2 regions of the Listeria grandensis genome follow, and region 2 is predicted to be linked to the other one. Evidence: riboswitches for the same ligand, from Rfam matches in the RefSeq annotation. Region 2 holds a riboswitch; the other holds the start of a gene.
The links. Region 2 has a riboswitch for preQ1 ahead of queF (preQ(1) synthase). Riboswitches for the same ligand answer to the same signal wherever they lie in the genome.

Region 1 (7,851 bases), on a different contig from region 2:
TGCTCTTGCAACGCTTCCATAGCACGCCAAGCACCGTAAATATCGCCGTACGGTTGGTGAATCAATAGTAAATCAACATAGTCTAGGTCAAGGCGTTTCAGTGAACGTTCAAATGACGCTAACACACCATCATAGCTAGCGTTTTCGACCCAAATTTTCGTCGTGATAAATAACTCTTTGCGTGCGACGCCAGATTTAGCTAGGCCACGGCCGACCGCTTCTTCGTTCATGTAGCTCTGTGCGGTGTCAATATGGCGATAACCAGCTTTGAGCGCCTCCTGCACAGCTGTTTCTGCTTGCTCTGGATCCGTGATTTGAAACGTCCCAAATCCTAAAATCGGTATTTCGACGCCATTGTTTAATGTGACAGTTTTCATGTATATATCCTCCTAGATTTTATTGATATTCTCAATTCTAACTATAAACCTTGAAGTTGGCTCCATAGCAAGTCATTCAATCATGTTTTCGTTCCCAGAGTTTTTCGACGTTTTCCGCGTTCATTTTACCCGTCTTAAATTTTGCGATATGTTCGTCGTATGTTTCGATTTTATAGACTAGTAAATTGCGTACTTGGTTCATTTCTGCTAGTTTATCGTCGAGTTCTTTCAGCTGATCTCGCAAAACTTGTTTTTGTGCCTCCTCGACATTTTGTGTTTCTCGCAGTTGAGCGAGCGTCGCAAACTCGATGAGAGATTCCACGGAAAGACCAGCTTTTCGCAAATTTTTCGCAAGGTAAATCCAGTTTAAATCGCCTGTTGCATAATCCCGGTAGCCACTCGAATTGCGATGAACGGGTGGAATAACACCAACTCGTTCGTAATAACGCAACGTATCAACGGTTAGCTCAAACATGTCCGCCGCTTGTTTGATATTCATCTTTGTTCACCTCCATATTGTGTTGTCCCTTCATTATAAACATTGGAGTTAGCACTAAGGCAAGAAAAAACGCTATTTGCAAAAAAATACCGCGAAATCTAGAGCTTTGGATAGCCAGGTTTTCGCGGTATTTCGAGTTATACGGTTTGTTCTTGTAATGTTGTCACTGGAAATCGTTTGTTTTTTCTAATGGAGAGTGTCAGGATGAGTAGGGCGTTGAAGAGAATGATCAAGCCTACTAGAATCCATGCGCTGACAACGAAAAGGTGATTTCCCAGTCCTGATGAGATCGCTTGACGGAAGCCGTAAACGGTGTGTGTCATCGGTAGATATGGATTAATCGCATTGAAGAATCCGTCTGTAAGTGGCATTGGGAAGGTACCACCGCTTGCGCCGAGTTGTAATACGAGAATAACCATGGCGACGAAACGGCCGGGATTTCCGAATGCTGTGGCAAGGAGCATCACGAGGAACATAAAGGTGAGTGATGTCAAAATGGAGATTAGGAAAAAGTCTCCCATATGCGCGACATCAAGACCTAATACCAGCATGACGAAATCAAGGATTAAGGCTTGCAAGACTGCTGCAACGAAGCCAATCGAGAATTTACTTAACCACCATGAGACGCCAGATGTTGGTGTCATCGATGGACGGCGGATTGGGAAGATAAAGTTGAATACCAATGCGCCGACATAAAGACCAAGGGATAGGACATATGGTGCTAAACCGTGACCGTAGTTTGGTACGTTGCTTAGTTTTTTCTCGGTTAAATCGGTTGGTTGTGCGATCATGTCGTAGGTTTTAGATGATGGGTCAATTTTGCCAACTTCTGTAGCGCCATCTTTTAGTTTCGTTGCGAGTTCGCCTGTGCCATCACTTAGAGTGGCAAGACCTGTTCCGAGTTTGGTTGATCCTGCTGCTAGTTTGCCAGTGCCATCTATGAGTCCTGGAACTTGTGCTGCCAGCTGATTTGTACCATTTGCGAGTGCACTAGAGCCGTCTAGTAGAGCTGGGCTGTTTTGTGCTAATTTGCTTGCACCAACAGATGCTTGGCTAATACCGTTATGCACGTCGCCAACGCCATTTGTGTATGTTGTGATCCCGTTATTTAAGTCTGTAGAACCATCTGCGAGTTGGGAAACGCCACCAACGAGTGCTGGAATGCTATTCGTTAGCTGCGACGTACCTGCGGCAAGTTGATTGCTACCAGTTGTTAATTGTGTGATACCCGCCGTTAATTGATTGGAACCAGCTAACAGACTATCTGTACCCGTTTGGATAGCTGAAAAACCATGGACCGCTGTCTTCGTTGCTGGTAAAAGTTTCGCCGCGTTCGTGTGGAGGGTATTGATCGCTGTTTTTAAGTCGCCCATCTGAGTGGCAATGGGTTTTAAATCTTCTTGTAAAGTCGTTGCGGTGCTTGTCAAACTAGTGCCCAGCTGCGTTGCGATTTGTGCTTGTTTGGTTGCTTGTTGTGTTAATTCTGTGTTTAGTGCGTCTGCCATTTCTTTTTGTTCGGCGGGTGTTAGGTTTTTAAAGGCGTTCGTGTTTGTGATCGCGGTTGTTGTGCCCTTGCCGTTTGTTTGAATTGTTGCGCCTAGGTCTTTTAGTGCGGTGGACATGGTTGTCATTTGTTTGGTGATATTTGTAAGCATTGCGTTCGTGTCTGCACCGTTATTTAGTTGGCTGTTGATTTGTGCGATTCCAGATTGCATCGCCGTTAATCCGCTAGAAAGTTGTTTCACTTGGTCGTCGGATGGAAGCCCATTATTTAATGTTTTTAAGCCAGCGTTTAGTTTGTTGCTACCGACTTGTAGTTGTTTTAAGCCATTGTTTAATTGTTGTTGGCCGTTGTTTAGTTCGGGTACTTTCGCGGCGAGTGTAGCTGTTTTGCCGTTTAGTGTGTTTAATCCGTCTGCGAGTTTATTGCTTCCTGCGACAAGTGCGGGTGAGTTTTGAGCAAGTTGTGATGTACCGCTTTCGATTTTTGTTAGCCCAGATTGCAAGCCAGAAGCGCCTGTTGTATATTTTTCCAAACCGACGTTTAGTTTCACGGCACCGTTATCCAGTTTTGTGACACCGTCTGCGAGTTTCGGTGTGCTTGATGCTAGTTCGTTAAGCTTGGATGTCAATGTTTTGCTACCATCTTTTAATTGAATCGTGCCGTGGTCGAGTTTCTTAGAACCGTCTGCGGCTGTTTGGAAACCATCGCCAACTTTAGAAATCTGTGAAAAAATGGCTTTCGCATAGCTTTCCGTTACTTTTTTGGAGATTTTGGCGTTGACTGCGGAAGCGCCTTGGCCAGTCACGACTTCTCCGATATAATTTTGTGCGGGATTGATTTCATAAGAAAGGTTCATTTTTTTGGGTGTCGTATCAAGAACGGTTGAAGCATTTTTGGAAAAGTCTTTGGGAATCGTGATGACCATGTAGTACTTGCCGTCTTTTAGTCCTTGTTCAGCCGTCTTTGAATCTGTGAAATTCCAACCAAGGTCATTATTTTTCTTCAGTTCACCGACGAGTTCGTTACCGACATCAAGCGTTTGGCCTTCATAGTCGGCCGCCTGATCTTGATTGACAACAGCGACGGGGAGCTGGCTGGTTTTACCGTACGGATCCCACACGGATTTAAGGAAAACACCGCCGTATAAAATAGGGATAAATAAAATCACGATGGACGCGATCAGCAGTATTTTGTTGTTTAAAAGTCGTTTCCATTCTTGTTTTAACATATTCATAAAACTCACTCTTTCTCATTTTGATTGCTTAGATTTGTGATATTCCAATTAAGTACCGGTATTTCGGGCTGCTCCATGGTACGTTTCAGTAAGTCTGCGGCTGTTTGCTTCGATAAGTAGTCTCGGATAAGCTCGTTTGCGCCATTAAAAACGTCATGTAACACTGCTTCCCCTTTAGAAGTGTGTGCGCCATCGCGGAAAACCTTGTTGATTAAGCCTGTATCTGGATAGATCGATATTTCGCCTTCCATCGATTCCACGACTTCTAGCAAGGTGATTTTTTCAGGACTTTTCGCAAGTGAAAAACCACCGTTATTGCCAGGCACAGAGCGAATGATGTTCTGGACGACAAGTTTGCGCATAATCTTCTTTAAATAAGAAGGGGATACTTGCAAATGCTCACTGATCGTATCCGATGCCAGCGGATTGTGGGTGTCTTGTGTGGAGAGTAGCACGATAATGCAGATCGCCTGCTCCACGCCTTTTGTCAGTTGCATCAAATTTCACCTCGATTTCATTGTGGATATTTATTATCCCTGATAAAGCTGAAAAAGAACCTTTATCATCGTGGATAAATAAAGTCTATAATTGAATTTACACCCATTTGCGAAAAAAAGCAAGTATTTTTTATAAGAAACCGTTTACTTTGCAAGAAAGAAGATTTAAATGAAATAGTACTTGATGTAGCAAGGCTTTTGAGGTAACATGAAGAAGAAAACGTAGTTCGAAACCATCCTACGTAAAAAAACTAAGGGAGTAAATTAAGAAATGAAAATAAAAACGTTAACGATAAATGCGATCGTTGCGGCGCTTTATGTTGTCGTGACTATGGTTGTAGCACCTTTCGGATTCACGAATATTCAATTTCGGCTGTCCGAGATGTTCAACCATTTAATCGTATTTGATAAAAAGTACTTTTTTGGAGTTGTGATCGGTGTCTTCATTGCTAACTTCTTCTCACCGCTCGGGTGGTATGATTTGGTATTTGGCGTGGGGCAGTCGGTGATTTCGCTTGGGATACTTATTTTTTTGAATCGCTTTGTGACTAATGTGAAAATCAGGATGGTACTAACTACCATTGTTTTCTCAATTACATCATTTTTGGTGGCATGGGAATTAATGTTGGTATTAGATTTTCCGTTCCTATACACATGGCTAACAGTTGCCATCAGCGAATTCATCGTGTTGGCAGTCGGTGCGCCGATTATGTACTACATCAATAAGCGAGTGGATTTCAAGAAAATGATTAATTAAGCCACAAAAAAGCATGATGACAAGTCGATTTTACGCGACTGTTATCATGCTTTTTTTATGATCCGCCTAGTTTTTCGACAAACCAATCTTTTTGTCCGTCGAGTAGGCTAGTCAACGGATCTGTTACATCTTCTACAGTGGTTGCTTCTATATAATTGGTTTTTAGTTTACTGGCCGCATCTTTTACTTCTGGTTGTGTGAGCAAAATGCTAATTCCAAGTGCGACTAGGAAGCATACGGCGCCGAATGCAATTTTCTTTTTCAAGGTGAGAATCCCTCCAGTAGTTGTTACTAACCATACTACAGGGAAAATGTGAAGTGAAAATGAAAATAGCGGGAGATTTCTCTAAGAATCGATTCTTCTTGAGGAACTGAGCGATGTTTCCGCGATTTTCGGTAAAACTTGATGCTTTGGTTTTGGCTCTGTTTTCACCGTTATGGGATAGGAAGTGCTGACGCCAGCTTCGGTTGTGACGGTTAAAATCAGCTGGTTCGATTCTTTTAATCGGCTTAGCGTCAACTCTTGATCCATAGCGTAATCGGTCGTTTTCACGTAAGTGGCGCTACCCCGGATGCTTACTTTGGCATTTTCGTCAGTGGAAAACATCACGGTTGCGGTATTTCCGGAAACTAAAATATATGGGTTTGCTGCTGTATAATTGGCTATTTCGAACATTTCCACGAAGTCATCGGCTGTTTCAGTTGAAGTAGTAGGACTCGTTGTTGCCGCGCTGGCAGGGATATGTAGGGTTGTTGAAAAGAGAAGTGTCATTAATAAAAATCCATAAAATCGTTTTTTCATGTTTACTACCACCTTCCTGACTTCATTATAAAAGCTAAAAATGAACAAACTATGAACGAAAAACGACAAGAGTAAGAAGTTTTATGAAGGACTAAAGTATACACGAAACAACGAAGTAAGGGTATAATTTTGCTTGAGCACTGTGTAAAAAAGCAGGGGATAAAGCTTTATTTTTCAGGCTGTTTCAAGTATCATTAAAAGAAAAGGGAGGGCGTTTCATGGAGCTTGAGAATTTAGCGCAGAAATTACCAGAGGAAATCAAAACGGTGTGGAGGCAGGAGAATTTAATTGCTGCGATTTTATTCTTATTGGTATCAATTGGATTAACTATCTTATTTTACGCAATGGATGTTTCTTTGTGGTGGAGTGCGATTGGTTTTGGTGTTACGCTTTTATATTTTATTATCATGCTATTCGTCGTTGTCCCATTCCGTTGGGCTAGGTGGAGTTATCAGATTAGACATGACGAAATTGAGATTCAGCACGGCATCATTTTCAAAAGTCGTGTATTGATTCCGATGATTCGTGTGCAACATGTGGAGACGGATCAAGGACCGCTTCTTAGACGAAAGAAACTGGTGAGTGTGTCGATTTCTACTGCGGCAACTGTGCACAAAATTGAGGCCGTGCGTGCAGCGGAATCCGATGCGTTGAGGCACCACATCTTAGAACTTGTAAAGGTGGCGAAGGAAGATGTATGAGGATAGACGCCTGCATCCGATTGCGCTGATTAAAGAATTGATTGTTAGCATTAGACAGAGTATTATTCCAATTGCCGTCGTTATTTTCACACTCTTTAGGAATTTAAGTGGGAAAGGGATTTTGTCTTGGTGGATGTATCCGCTTCTCGTGATTGCTTTAATTGTACTGCTTTTAGCGCCGGCTTTGATTAAGTATTTTACATATCGCTACCGCATGGATGATAAAGGCATTCGCGTGAAATACGGCCTGTTCTTCAAGAAGAATATTTTTATTCCGTATGAGCGGATTCAGACGGTGCAACAGAAGCAATGGTTTTTCTACATGCCATTTCATGTGGTTCAAATTTTGATTGAGACAGCGGGCGGTGGGAAGGCGGAGGCTGATTTAAGCGCTGTGCCTGCAAGCGTTGCGCAAGAATTAAAAGATCTGCGCGCGGGCAAAATCGCCGAACTCGTGGAAGGTCCTGTCGAACCGCTGGATACGGAGCAGGTTCCCATAGAGGTTGAGAAAAACGAAAAGCCATTATTAACATTTCAGTTAGAGGTGAAGGAATTATTGCTGATGGCTGTGACGTCGGGTGGCGTATTCGGGATTTTCTTAATTATATTGGCGTTTGGACAGCAATTTCGTGATGTGATTCCAACAGACTTCGTGGAGGAGCAATTCAATACGATTGTGCATTACGGAGTCTTGATTATCGTGATCGTGATTTTGATTGTGCTACTGATTTTGTGGGGAATTGCGATTGTAACGACGCTATTCCAGTATTTCCAATTCAAGTTGATGAAGTTTGATGATCACATTGAAATCGAGAAGGGACTGCTACAACGTGAGCATACATCGATATCTTTCGAACGTATCCAATCGGTTAAACTGATTGAATCCCCACTGCGTCAGATGCTGAAATTGGCTTCCGTTCGGGTTGTGACGGCGGGAAGTTCTGGGGATAAAGAACATTCTGGAGATATTTTGATCTTACCAATCGTGAAGAAAGCGAAGGCATTGGAAATTTTACCGCAGTTTTTAGAAGATTACGATTTCCCAGTGGAGCAGCTAGAACGAGCACCGAAAACGAGTTTGAGACGATTTTTCTTTATTCATTTGATTTGGACGTTGCCGATCATACTTATTGTGAGCATTCTTTTCTTCCCGTGGGGGCTTTTTAGTTTAGTGCTCGTGCCGATTTTTGCGGGGATTGCTTATGGGGCTTATCGTGCGACCGGTTTTTATACGACGGAAACGGAACTTGTGATGCAGGGGCGTGCGTTTATTTCGAAGCAGACCAATTTTATGTTGAAGCGCCGTATTCAATCTGTGGCGCATTCCCAGAGCATCTGGATGGAGAAGGGGAATGTTGTGCATTTCTCGGTACTGCTAAAATCAGGACAAACTCACTTGAACGCGAATGTCCGCTATATTGCTAGGCAAGATGCGACCAAATTATATCGTTGGTATCAACCATCCAATAAGTAACATTAA
Region 2 (7,851 bases):
TTTAGAATATTCATATCACCCACAGCAAACGTCGTCTGATTCGCCAATGTCGCATAACTCACACCATCAAATGGACTAACATAACTATTCGTCTGCGCAAAGGAAGATTTTCCTGAAATTTGCGTCGTTGTTGCTGGAGCATGAATCGCTTGAGAACCACGGTAATTCACATTATTGTAAATAATCGTATTCGTGTCATTCGTTCCACCAGCTGAATTATCCGTATAAAAACCATAGTAATTTTTCCCATAGGCATTTAAATCATTGAACGTAACCACTTTCGGCAATGAATACGTATTCGTCGGCGCATAAGACTGATTTCTAAAGTCAATCGTGTGACCATTTCCATTTATCGTAAACGGACGCTCTGGCATCCTCTGATACGAAGCACCCGTATTCGTCGGACTCGCATCCGCCGCAGAAAATGCCGCATAACTAATATCCGCTAAAACGTTAATCGTCGCAATATCCTTATTCATCATTGCACTATGAAACTCCGTCAATGTACTTACATTGGCGACACTTGGGTCCTCCGCATCCGCAAGACTAACCAGTGCTTCTGCCGCTTTTTGCATCACTTTCGGGATTGGCGGTGCTTCCGCCACTGTCAGCGCTACCTCTTCTTTGCCCTCCACCGTTAGCGTCAAAACATCGGATACCACATCATTCTTCACAGCCTGCAATGTATAATCTTGCGCCTTCTCAGCTATTAAAATCAATTCATAGACACGCTCTGTCGCCGCCTCATTCCACGTCACCTTAGCAACCCCAGAATCCGCGTCAAACACAAGCTTTCCCGTGGCTGTTGCCGCATTACGCATCTCCGTCTCTTCCAAATCCAGAACCATACCAGCAGGAATTGCAAGCTCGACAGAATTCTCAACCACATCCTCATCACTCGGCGGGTCATCCGAAGAACCAAGCGCCGTTTCATCCATTAATTTCAAACTAAACTGGCGGTTCTCCTCTTGTTTTGGCTTATCCACAACGAGCGACAATCCCGAACTAGCAGAAACTCCAGTTGCAAACCAACTACCAAGCCCCGCACTATTCATCGGCCCAACCATCGCCATTGTAAAAATTAATAAAATAACAAATACCATCCTCATTCTTTTCTTCATTATAAAAACTCCTCTCATATATCACAAAGGCATATTTAAAGGTGTATTCTCGCATATTCGTATATCTCTATACTACACGCAGATAGTACCTAGACCCGCATATTATCAAAAATTCCGCCCATCTCGAAATAAATGATTCCACAAAAAAAAGATGCTCCCAAACTCGGAAAACACCTTTTCATACCTCTTATAAATCTGGATCTTTTTTAAAGTTCAAATGAAAATCATTATCTTCAAAATACGGTTCTAGCTGAAAACCTTTTGCTCGAATTGCTTTCACTAAAGCCGGAATTGCATCCAGTGTATCCTTCGTTTCATGCACTAAAATAACCGGCGATATCTTATGAAAGCCATCTAACTCCCTATTCACAAAATCAACAATCCCTTGTGGCTTTCCTTTATGCTTCCAGTCGTTACTATCAATGTTCCAATCCAGCAACCGAAATTTATCCGCCTTCGCTTTTTGAACTTGTTCCTTGCTTAAATACGTACTGCCATATGGCGCGCGAATGAGGCCGATTTTTTTACCAACAATGCCACTTAACAACTCCGAGGTCTGCTCCATCTCCGGAATAAACTGCCCCTGTTTATATAACTTCTTAGAATCATGCGTCATACTATGCGCGCCAACACTATTACCATCTTTAACCGCCTGTTTAATTCCAGCTTTATATTCATTCGTAATATTGTTACCTACGAAGAAAAAACTAGCCCGCGCATTCTCCTTCTTTAAAGCTGCTAAAATTTTCGATAAATACTGCGTTGGTCCATCATCAATCGTGAGGTAGGCAATTTTTTGTTTTCCATCCACTGGCTTAGGCTTTTCTGCCGCCGCTTCTTTCTTCTTCATTTCCGCCGCTTCCTTTTCTTTTTGTGCAGCTAAGCTCTTTTTTTGCGATTGCTCTGCCTGCTGTTCTTTTTGTTGTTGCGCAAAGAACAGCCCACCACCAATACCGAGGCAAACTAGGACTAATATGATAGACGACATAATCATTACTTTCTTTTTCATTTTTCATCCCTCCATTATGGTTTAAATCTCATCATCTTCTAGAAATTTTTTAATAGCATCCTTATTCTTATCCAAATCCAACTCTAAAACAGCACCTGCCCCTGCATACCTCTTGTCCTCATAACTACCGTTCGTTGGGATTGTGAGTGATTCTAGCCTCTTAGGTGTGTGAAAATAAAATTCCTGCCCCATATTGATTAGTAGTTTCGTCGGGATATTCGTTGAAATATTCCCTTGGACAAGGCCAAGCAACGATGGAATCTTCATAACGCTTATGTCTGATACTCCTTGTTTCATCACACTTTGAACGACTTGCTGTTGCCTTTTCACACGGCCAAAGTCACTCTGCGCATCATACCGAAATCTCGAATAAGCAAGCAATGTTTTTCCGTCCATTTGTTGCTTACCAGCGTGAATTGTCATCCCAATATTTTTAGACATATCTTTATCCGCTACCATCGTCACGCCATCCGGAAATGCCGTATCAATAATTTTCGCAAAACCACCGAAATCTGTCATTAAATAATAATCAATCGGTATACCGAAATTTTTCTGAATCGTCTTGCGTAGCAACTCTACTCCACCATGCGAAAACGCCGCATTCAATTTTTTCTTGCCCTCGCCGGGAACTTCCACATACGAATCCCTCATAAACGAAACTACTTTTGGACTTTTTGCCTTCGAATCATAATGTAGCAAGAGTACCGAGTCAGAGCGTCCTTGGTCTGACCCGCGCGAATCACTACCGATCAACAATACATTGAAATCATCCATTTTCGGATCCTTCGCCGATTTAAAATTCTCACCTTTAGCTGATGCAAAATCAGCATTCACGGAATGTAGCGCTTTATAATACTGCACACAATAAAATGCCAAACAGCCAATAATCAATAAAGAAACAATGATAAGGGCCTTTGAAATAAGTTTTTTCGATTCCTTTTGCTTTAATTCTGCCATAGATTTCACTTCTTTCCGCTCTGTTTTAGACCTACCTTCAAGTCTAAGTACATGTTAACAGAAGCGTATAAAGAAACCTTCAAGCAATTTTAAGGTTTTCTTTAAGAAAGGTAAACTCTCTTGACATAAACTTCAAAAGCCTATCACAACACGTAGTCAAGATAGGCCTCCTTTCAAAATTTATTCAATTCCTGCCAATTTATGCGTCTGAATACTGAGCGACCATTTATTTTCGCCGCGTTCAGCATTAAGTAATCCCAATTGGCTGATGGTCTCTAACATATTGAACGCGCCATCCTCTTCACACGGCGATAAATAATACCGTTTTGCTGGGATCAACGCCTCAATCTGTGCACAAAACTCCTGAATATTGCCATCCACGACAATCCGCACTTCATCAGCTTGCGACAAATGACGCTTCTCATACATTTTACTGTATAACCGCTTCGGACTTGTTGCCACATAGTCAATCTCGGCTGGCACTTCCTTCAAACCATTCGTCTCAATCGCCAAATAATACCCTTCCGCTTTCAAAACTTGCAAAAGTTCCTCGATACCGCGCTGAATCGTTGGCTCACCACCAGTGATGACAATGTTCCGTGCCGCATATTTATGCACTTCATCCAAAATTTGCTGTCCAGTCATCATCTCAAACTCATTATAATTCGTATCACACCACGGACAATCCAAATTACATCGGCCAAACCGAATAAAAACGCTGGGCATCCCCGTATTATAACCCTCACCCTGCATCGTCTCAAAAATCTCTACAATCCGATACTCGCGATCCATCATGACAGTTCACCTGTATATTCACAAAATGACGTCGGTGTTTCGCCTAATCGTATCGCAGAAACCGGCAAATACGGCGTCAACCAATCAAAGATCACCATCGCAATGCCCTCCGCCGTTGAGCGACAAGGTAGCGCGACTGTTTTGCGATCCATCTCTTGCAGTAATTTTGCAATGCGGCACTCGTTCTCATTTTCCTCAAAATAAGCAAAAGCATGATCCAATTTCGCCGTCACATGCTCCTTCACAATCCGCTTGATATCGCCGTAATCCAGCACCATTCCCGCACTGGAACCCGTCGCAATCAAGCCCCCGCTCACTTCCACCTGTAGCGTGTACGTATGCCCATGCAAATTATGACATTTCCCGTCATGACCATCCAACATGTGCGCCATATCGAACGTAAACTCCTTTGCAATCCTCATCATAACGCGCTTCCAGCCTTTTGCGCCAAGTATTCCGTCAAGCCCTTCTCTCGCAACTCACAGCTCGGACACTCGCCACATCCGCCGTCCACGCCCATATAACACGTATGCGTATGGTCCCGAACATAGTCTAGCCGTCCCAACTCATCCGCCAACGCCCACGTCTCGGCTTTCGTCAAATACATCAACGGCGTCTTCACCACAAATGGGAAATCCATCGCCAAATTCAGCGTCACGTTCATAGATTTCACAAACACATCGCGGCAATCCGGGTACCCACTAAAGTCCGTTTCACATACACCAATAATAATATCCGTAATGCCCTGCCCCTTCGCATACGTCCCCGCAAGCAGTAAGAACAGCGCATTACGCCCATCTACAAACGTATTCGGATACTCCTCCGATTCCCCTTGCGAAATCTCCATCGAGTCATCCATCAACGCATTATTTGTCGTTTGTTTAATAACCGACGTATCAATCACCGTCTGCTTCACATTCAGATCTTGCACAATCCATTTCGCCTTCTCAAGCTCAATCGCATGCCGCTGACCATAGAAAAACGTGATAACCTCCACGTTCTCTTTCCCATAGTCCTGAATCGCTTGAAACAAACAAGTCGTCGAATCTTGCCCACCAGAAAAAACCACTAACGCTTTTTTATTTGTCATTTTCATTTCCTCCTACCGATTATCCACTTTTTCAGGGTACATATCATGATTCATTAGGCGATGCATCGCAACTTCGTCCCAACGCGTGTCAGGTTTGCCATAATTCGCATACGGATCAATCGAAATCCCACCACGCGGCGTGAATTTCCCCCATACTTCAATGTATTTTGGCTCCATCAGCTTGATCAAATCCTTCATAATGATATTGATACAATCCTCATGAAAATCACCATGGTTTCGGAAACTAAACAAATAAAGCTTCAGCGACTTACTTTCAACCATTTTTTCGCCGGGCACATAAGAAATATAAATCGTCGCAAAGTCAGGCTGTCCAGTCATTGGACAAAGACTCGTAAACTCAGGGCAATTAAATTTCACAAAGTAATCGTTATCTGGATGCTTATTCGGAAATGCTTCCAACACTTCCGGCGCGTAGTCCATAGAATACTCCGTCCCCTGATTTCCTAAATGTGTGACACCAGCCAGTTCCTCTTGTTTTCTCATATTTACTTTTCACTCCTTAGTTTTTTTACGTGGGAGATCTCGAACCACGGAAACTTTTTAGATAGATGCCTACACGTGATAAATCGGCGACAAGCGCTCGCAATGAGCAAGTTAGATGGACTTCCAGTTCTCATGTACGCTCCGCTTCCGGCTTCCATCTAACTTGCTCATTTCAAACGCTTTCGCTCAATTTGTGTGAAGCAAAATTTTTCGTCCTACCCCAAAGTTCAAAAGAGGTAGCGCGTCTTATCCTACGTCACATCGTGTTTAGCAACTCGTCTTAGCTTCTTTTAGAAATTAACACAGTTTTTGGAAATAGTCAAAGAAGTGTGCGCTAGATGACGAATAGCGCACACTTCTTTGTTATAATATCGAACCTAAAAACATTCCCGCAACGACCAGAGCCAAGCCCGCCGAATACGTCACCACTTGATACAAAATCACTTTTTTCCACTTTTGCTCGGCGTGTAACTGCACACTTTCCAATTTAAACGTTGAAAAAGTCGTGAATGCCCCTAAAAATCCCGTCGTCACTAGCAAATTCCAATCAAACGATAGCTGCAACTGCACGACAAATCCTAGTATGAAAGCTCCCGCCAAATTAATAATCAATGTCGCAATCGGAAAATCCCATTTCACACGCCTTTTTACCCAAGTCGACAGCCAGTACCGAGCATTTGCCCCAAAGAAAGCACCAATCGCGATAGAAACCACATTAAGCCACATCACAAATCGCCCTCCTTGGTCGCTTCCCTTTTGCGCACGAACCGCCGTTCACCAAGCGTAAAACCTAGCCAAGCCAACAAGTTACCGCCTAAAAAACTAATCCCCAAATATGTAACCGCCAACATCGCTTCTCCCGACTCAAACAGCCCTACAGTTTCCAAACTAAACGTCGAAAAAGTCGTGTACGCGCCCAAAAATCCCGTCCCAATCGCAATCACCAAATCCGTATTCAGAATCGTCAACCGAAATAAATACGTCGTGAAAAATCCGAGCACCAAGCACCCACTTAAATTCACAATCAGCGTCCCAAGCGGAAAATCAGCTCCCCAGAAAACACCAACGCCCATTCCAACAAAATAACGGCAGAGCGCTCCACCCATACCCGCAACGCCAATCATCAAAAACCGTTTCATCCGCTGAGCTCACCTCACTTATATCCGATCCCATTATACCATTTTCAAATCACCAAAACTAATCCGCGCAAAGCCATTCGCCTCAAACCAAGCCTTCACCCTCGGATCACAAAGCGTCGCGAGCTCCCGACATCTCGGCGTTGTCATCGACGAATTATCTAGCACAAACTGATCCAAGAAACCCGCATCAAAGTGCATCTCAATCACTTTTTCCGAATCCTGCTTCAACAAACCAAAATCATCCTGCAAAAAATTCTCCACATGCGTCCCTGCCTCAATAAACGACAAACCATTTACCTCAAGCAACAATCCCGTTTCCATATACCCCGGCAACGAAGGCCAAACCTTATCCCCACTATATTTTAGTGTCGTATGAATCCCATATTCCAACGCAATATCATAAAACGCCCGATCTACAACCTCATCACCAACCGCATGACAATCAATATGCTCCGGAAAATGACCCAGTAACTCCCGAAATCGCTCCATCTGCGCAATGGTTTCACGGCGAACTTCCTCATAAACAAAATGCCCTTTTCCACTCCTATAATACGCCGAACGATAAAAATCCCCATTTTTATCAACCATCGAAGGAATTTCAGCAGGATCAGAACATGGTTTCCCAAGCAAAAAATTCGTATGCTGCCCGATAAACAGATCTGGACACGCTACCGATGCCAATTTTACTGCATGTTCCGCAGCCTCCATATTCGGCATCAACAACGTCGAACTCACAACCCCATTCAAATATGCCTCCATCACGCCATAATTGATCCCTTTTGACATCCCGAAATCATCTGCATTTATAATTATTTTTTGCATTATCGCTCGATCCTTTCTTCCTTTGTTACTGAAGCGATGACAATTGCGCTCCAATTTGGTATGTTCATCGTATCACTTGTCCTCATCACAGCGCTAAATAAAGACAAAAAATAACCATCTAACTCACTTTCCCGAGGAGATAGATGGCTGTTCCAAAAAATATTAGGCCATCGTCATTTCAACGGCTCTACTTAAGGAAGTCGTGCACCAACATGGCTTCCTTTTCTATTCCATTTTAGCACACACCAAAAAGATATTCAATCCACAAAAAAACCTCCCCATGACCACGTCACAAAGAGGTTCCTTGCACTTCTTAATGCATTTGTTTTCTGATTCCGTTAAACAGTAACAAACACGCAATTCCTTGGAAAATAAAGAACGCGCCTAGAATTATGGCTACCGTCACAGCAACAA

Region 1: it holds a riboswitch for preQ1, as region 2 does, so the genes downstream of both, HCJ54_RS06030 (QueT transporter family protein) here and queF (preQ(1) synthase) in region 2, are expected to answer to the same signal.

What each region holds. Positions count from the first base shown of each region.
Region 1 is NZ_JAASUG010000003.1:205,652-213,502, reverse strand. Features, by position in the region: gene HCJ54_RS06050 (aldo/keto reductase) at 1-377, opposite strand, end outside; gene HCJ54_RS06045 (MerR family transcriptional regulator) at 454-876, opposite strand; gene HCJ54_RS06040 (YhgE/Pip domain-containing protein) at 1,014-3,614, opposite strand; gene HCJ54_RS06035 (RrF2 family transcriptional regulator) at 3,620-4,111, opposite strand; PreQ1 riboswitch class I at 4,328-4,372, shown strand; gene HCJ54_RS06030 (QueT transporter family protein) at 4,383-4,868, shown strand; gene HCJ54_RS06025 (hypothetical protein) at 4,924-5,133, opposite strand; gene HCJ54_RS06020 (hypothetical protein) at 5,215-5,670, opposite strand; gene HCJ54_RS06015 (PH domain-containing protein) at 5,889-6,371, shown strand; gene HCJ54_RS06010 (PH domain-containing protein) at 6,364-7,845, shown strand.
Region 2 is NZ_JAASUG010000005.1:11,493-19,343, forward strand. Features, by position in the region: gene HCJ54_RS08110 (pectate lyase-like adhesive domain-containing protein) at 1-1,121, opposite strand, end outside; gene HCJ54_RS08115 (polysaccharide deacetylase family protein) at 1,309-2,130, opposite strand; gene HCJ54_RS08120 (LCP family protein) at 2,152-3,087, opposite strand; gene HCJ54_RS08125 (7-carboxy-7-deazaguanine synthase QueE) at 3,268-3,882, opposite strand; gene queD (6-carboxytetrahydropterin synthase QueD) at 3,879-4,307, opposite strand; gene queC (7-cyano-7-deazaguanine synthase QueC) at 4,304-4,972, opposite strand; gene queF (preQ(1) synthase) at 4,985-5,476, opposite strand; PreQ1 riboswitch class I at 5,487-5,530, opposite strand; gene crcB (fluoride efflux transporter CrcB) at 5,840-6,202, opposite strand; gene crcB (fluoride efflux transporter CrcB) at 6,202-6,615, opposite strand; gene HCJ54_RS08155 (ChbG/HpnK family deacetylase) at 6,649-7,437, opposite strand; gene HCJ54_RS08160 (HdeD family acid-resistance protein) at 7,751-7,851, opposite strand, start outside.